Regions from separate parts of the Actinocorallia libanotica genome, predicted to be linked through region 1. Evidence: riboswitches for the same ligand, from Rfam matches in the RefSeq annotation. Region 1 holds a riboswitch; the other holds the start of a gene.

What was found. Region 1 has a riboswitch for cobalamin ahead of cobN (cobaltochelatase subunit CobN). Riboswitches for the same ligand answer to the same signal wherever they lie in the genome.
Region 2: it holds a riboswitch for cobalamin, as region 1 does, so the genes downstream of both, ABD140_RS40330 (hypothetical protein) here and cobN (cobaltochelatase subunit CobN) in region 1, are expected to answer to the same signal.

Annotation. Positions count from the first base shown of each region.
Region 1 covers NZ_BAAAHH010000001.1:506,939-509,328, reverse strand. The annotation lists gene cobN (cobaltochelatase subunit CobN) at 1-947, opposite strand, end outside; cobalamin riboswitch at 971-1,164, opposite strand; gene ABD140_RS02445 (nitrite reductase) at 1,243-2,109, shown strand; gene ABD140_RS02440 (precorrin-8X methylmutase) at 2,183-2,390, shown strand, end outside.
Region 2 covers NZ_BAAAHH010000067.1:14,367-16,756, forward strand. The annotation lists gene ABD140_RS38165 (protein kinase domain-containing protein) at 1-1,051, shown strand, start outside; cobalamin riboswitch at 1,139-1,302, shown strand; gene ABD140_RS40330 (hypothetical protein) at 1,321-1,809, shown strand.

The sequences.
Region 1 (2,390 bases):
GCGATGCGGGCGGCCCTCGTGCAGCGTTCGGGGTGGGCGACGTAGCGGGGCAGACCGTCCTCGTCGAGCTCCTTGAAGGAGAACGGGACCGTGATGATGCGGCCGTCGAACTCGGGAATGGCGATCTGGGTGGCAGAGTCCAGCGGGGAGACGCCGTCGTCGGAGGCCTCCCACGTCTCGCGCGACCACGTCAGGCACAGGGCCTGCAGGATCGGGACGTCCAAGGCGCGCATCCGCTCGACGTCCCAGGCCTCGTCGTCTCCCCCGGCGCTCGCGGTGGCGGGCGCGGTGCCTCCGGCGGCCAGAACCGTGACGATGAGCGCGTCGAAACCGGCGAGCTCGGCGTAGAGGTCGTCGGAGGCCGAGCGCAGCGAGGAGACGAACACCGGGACGCCGACGGCCTCGCCGGTCGCGTCGACGGCGTCGGCGAGGGCGTGCACGAAGGCGTTGTTCCCGCTGGTCTCGTGGGCGCGGTAGTACAGGATGGCGATGCGGGGCAGGTCGCCCTGCGGGACCTCGCGCGCCGCGTGGCCCCAGTCGGGGATGACGGCGGGGGGCTCGAAGCCGATGCCGGTGAGCAGCACCGTGTCGGTGAGGAAGGCGTGGAGCTGGGCGAGGTTGCCGGGGCCGCCCTGGGCGAGGTAGCGGTGCGCCTCGGCGGCGACGCCGACGGGGACCGTGGACAGGGCCATCAGCGCGGCGTCGGGGGTCTGCTCACCGCCCAGGACGACGAACGGGACGCCGTGCGCGGCGACGGCGTCGAGGCCCTCCTGCCAGGAGCGGGCGGTGCCCAGGATCCGGACGACGACGAGGTCCGCGCCGTCGAGGAGGGCGGGAAGGCCGGCGGAGGCGTCGAGCCGGGACGGGTTGCCGAGCGTGTAGGCGGCGCCGGAGGCGCGGGCCGACAGCAGGTCGGTGTCGGACGTCGACAGCAGCGTGATGCGCATTCTTCACTTCCAGACCCTCGTGGAAAACATGACGCACCTCGGCCGGTCTCCTGGCTCACGCTTCAGCGCCGCACATCCGGCCTTCCCGGACTGGTCCGTCCAGTGGCCCCGACGAGCTGGCTCGTCGGCGAGGGTCGTGCGACTCGGCGTTCACAGTGGCGAGGGCCGCGCCGGATTCGCACCGGACTTCCCGAACACCAAGGCACGGGCAATGTACCAGCTGCCCGTTCTCGCCCAGTGCATCCGCTCTGCCGTTCACGGGGCATTCGCGGTGCTGTGGCACCATGGCGCCGTGATGCGAGACCGAGCCGACCGCTGCCCCGGCGTTCTGCGACCCTGGCTCGCCGACGACGGAGCGCTCATCCGGCTGCGGCTCCCCGGCGGCCTCATCGGCGCGCCCGCACTGCGCGGGATCGCCCGGGTCGCCGGGCTTTTCGGCGACGGGAACCTGCATCTCACCACCCGCGCCAACCTGCAGATCCGCGGGCTTCCCCACGACGGCGGGCGGGTTCCCGCGGAGGTCGTCGAGGCGGTGCGCGAGACGGGGCTGCTGCCCAGCCCGGCGCACGAGCGGGCCCGCAACATCCTGGCCTCGCCGCTGACCGGGCTCGCCGGGGGGCGAGCGGACCTCCGGGGCGTCACCGCGGAGCTCGACCGGCTGCTGTGCGGCGATCCCGTTCTGGCGGAACTGCCGGGACGGTTCCTGTTCTGCCTCGACGACGGGCGCGGGGACATCGCGGGCCGGGAGCTCGACCTGGGGCTTTTCGCACTCGACGCCTCCCGCGTGCGGTTGCGGGTCGGCAGCGGGCACGGGGGGCCGGTGGTCGGTCCCGCCGACGCCCCGGCCGCGCTGATCGCACTGGCGCGCAGGTTCCTGCACGTCCGCGGCTCGGGGCCGGCCGCGCCCTGGCATGTGGACGAACTCCCGCAGAGCGGCCGTGAGCTGCTGGAGGAGCCGCCCTCTCCCCCACCGCACGTTCCGGGCGGCGGACCCCCGCCGTTCGGGGCGATCCGGCAGGACGACGGGCGGCGCGCCGAGCACGTCGCCGTTCCGGACGGGCTGCTGACCGCCGCCGAGGCGGTGCGGCTGGCGGCACTGGCGCCGCGGCTCGTCGTCACGCCCTGGCGCAGCGTCGTCGTCCCCGACCTGGAGCCTTCCTGACCCTCCGTCCGTCTTCCCGCTTCTCGCGGAGCACCCGCCGTCGTCCGGCGCGGCTCCGTTCCAAGGAGTCCTCATGCAACCGACTCGCCCCGCCAGGCGATTCGACTACCTCACCGACGGCGCCGCGATCTACGTGGACTCGTTCGCGACGATCCGCGCCGAGAGCGACCTGGCGCACCTGCCGGCCGACGCCGAGAAGGTCGCCGTCCGGATGATCCACGCCGCCGGGCAGGTCGACCTCGCCCGCGACCTCGTCGTCCACGAGCGGCTCGCCTCCGCGG
Region 2 (2,390 bases), on a different contig from region 1:
CGGGGAGCGGCTCCGGATCAAGGTCATGGATTTCGGCATTGCCAAACTCGCCGCCGAGACCGCTACCCGGCTCACCGCGACCGGGACCCTCGTGGGCACCCCCGCCTACCTGTCGCCCGAGCAGGCCCAGGCCGAGCTCCTGGACCACCGCAGCGACCTGTACTCCCTCGCGTGCGTGCTCTTCGAGACCCTGACCGGACGCCCGCCCTTCACCGCGGACCTGCCGGCCGCGCTCCTGCTCCAGCACATCCAGAAGAAGCCCGACGCGCCGTCAGCCCACCGCCCCGGCCTGCACCCCGGCTGGGACGTCTTCATCGGCACCCTGCTGGCCAAGGACCCCGCAGACCGCTACGCCGACGCCGAAACCGCCAGCCACGCCCTGCGGACCCTCCTGGCCTCCGCCCCGGTACCGGTGGGGATGCCTCCACCCGCACCCGCACCCGCTCTCCCCGCCCGGACCGTCGTCGAACGCCACACCGTGCCCAGACCTACCACACCCGCCCAGCTCACCCGGCAGACGTCCCTGACCAGGCGATCCAAGGCCACCGTCGCCCTCGTGGCCGTTGTCGCTGGCCTCTTCTTCGCCTTGGACGATCTGGCCGAGAGAAACAGCCGGTTCTCCACCGATGGGGAGAAGAAGCGCGCTGACGCGGTCGTGAGCTCACCGGTCCTGTACACGCCTCCGGCCATTCGCTTCGAGGAGGGCGGCCTCTGGGTGGGGAGTGCCACCTGGGAAGACGGACCGACCAGCAAGGCCGACTCGACGGCCAGGTACTCGGAATTTAAACTCGAGCCGTTCACAAAAATGTCGAAGGGGGATTTGGTCGGTTCGATGTTCTACTTTCGATGGTCCTGCGAACAGGATGTCGTTGCCGAGGGTGACTACACGAGCACCGATGTGAAGTTTCGTTTCTCCCTCATCCCGACCGAATGGTACCAAAAGGGCAAGTGCCGCCAAGGCAAGATGACCGTTACCTTCAGCGCGGATCGCAAGAAGGCCGACATCGACATCAACTCCGGCGAGATCCACGGCACCTTCACGAAGCGGTGACGCCGCACCGCCGCGTCCCGCTCCTCAGGCTCCATAGGAACACGCTTGCAACATCTGGGTTGTTCGATCACTGCCGCCACTAGATGTAGAGTCTTCCGCAGCGCTGGTCCGCCTCGCCCGTCAGGGGGAGGCGGCGTGCGAGGGAACCCGGTGGGAATCCGGGACTGCCCCGCAGCGGTGATATCGAAGCACGCCTTGATGTCTCCCTCGACGATCCACTCATAACACCGTGGCTTCGAAGCGAGGTAACGCACCTCGGCGACCGCGTCATGAGCACGGCGCTTCGGGCGGAACCCATAGGAGCATGGGAGGAAATCCGCCTCGAAGATCGGCTCCAGCACCAGTTTCAAGGACGCCCGGACCACCCGGTCGGCGATCGCCGGGATCCCCAGACGGCGCAGTTTCCCACCCACCTTGGGGATCATCCGCTCCCGCACCGGCAATGGCCGGAAACTCCGTTCCCGCAACGCGGCCCGGAGCCCGGCCAGGAAATCCTCGACGCCCTGCCAGACCTCGATCGACTGGGTAGTCTGCCCGTCGACCCCGGCAGTGCGCCCGCCCTTGTTCCCGCTCACCCGATCCCAGGCCACCAGCAGGAAGCCCGGATCGCAGACCAAGTTGAGCAGGTCGTCGAACCGGCGATCGGGATCGTCACCGGCCCAACAGTGCAGCTTGGTCTGGATCCTCAGTACCCGGCGCTCCGCCTCCACCAGCGCGTGCCCCGGCTCGTCGGTATTCACCAACGACGATCCTCCTGACCTTCCAGCAACCACAACTGCTCGACTCGCTGGCCCCCTTCGCCCTGCATCCGGCTCTCCCGGACTCTTGCGGCGGGTCGTCACGCCCGCGACTACTACGAGGCCTCCGCCCCACCCCGCAGCCCTCAGACGGCAACGGTCCTGCCCTTCCACCAGGCCGGACGCCCGGCGGGGAGGGCGACCACGGGATGGTTCCCACGTTCACCAAGTGATCGCTCGGTCAGGGAGGCGCCTGGCTCTACTCCGGCAGCATCGCCGCGGCTACGCCACAGACCTTCACCGCGGCCTCCCCACCGCTCGAGCTACACGGCTTCGGAGTCCAGCCCCGGCCCCGAAGGACCCGCGGGTTCGTGCGCTGCGCACCGACCCATATCCACCAGATTTGAGCCGGCTTCGCTGTTACAGAGCTTCAACCACCAGTTCGCTTACGCTGCACCTTGCGACCACGCTCGACGAGCCCGCACCGTCTGGCAGTCCCGGCACGACCCGCCTTCGTCAGGACTGCTCCCACCCTCCCCGGCGCCCCCCAGGTCAGGCTGCCCCCAGCTTGATCAAGCCGCTGCGACGACCCGATGGAAGCG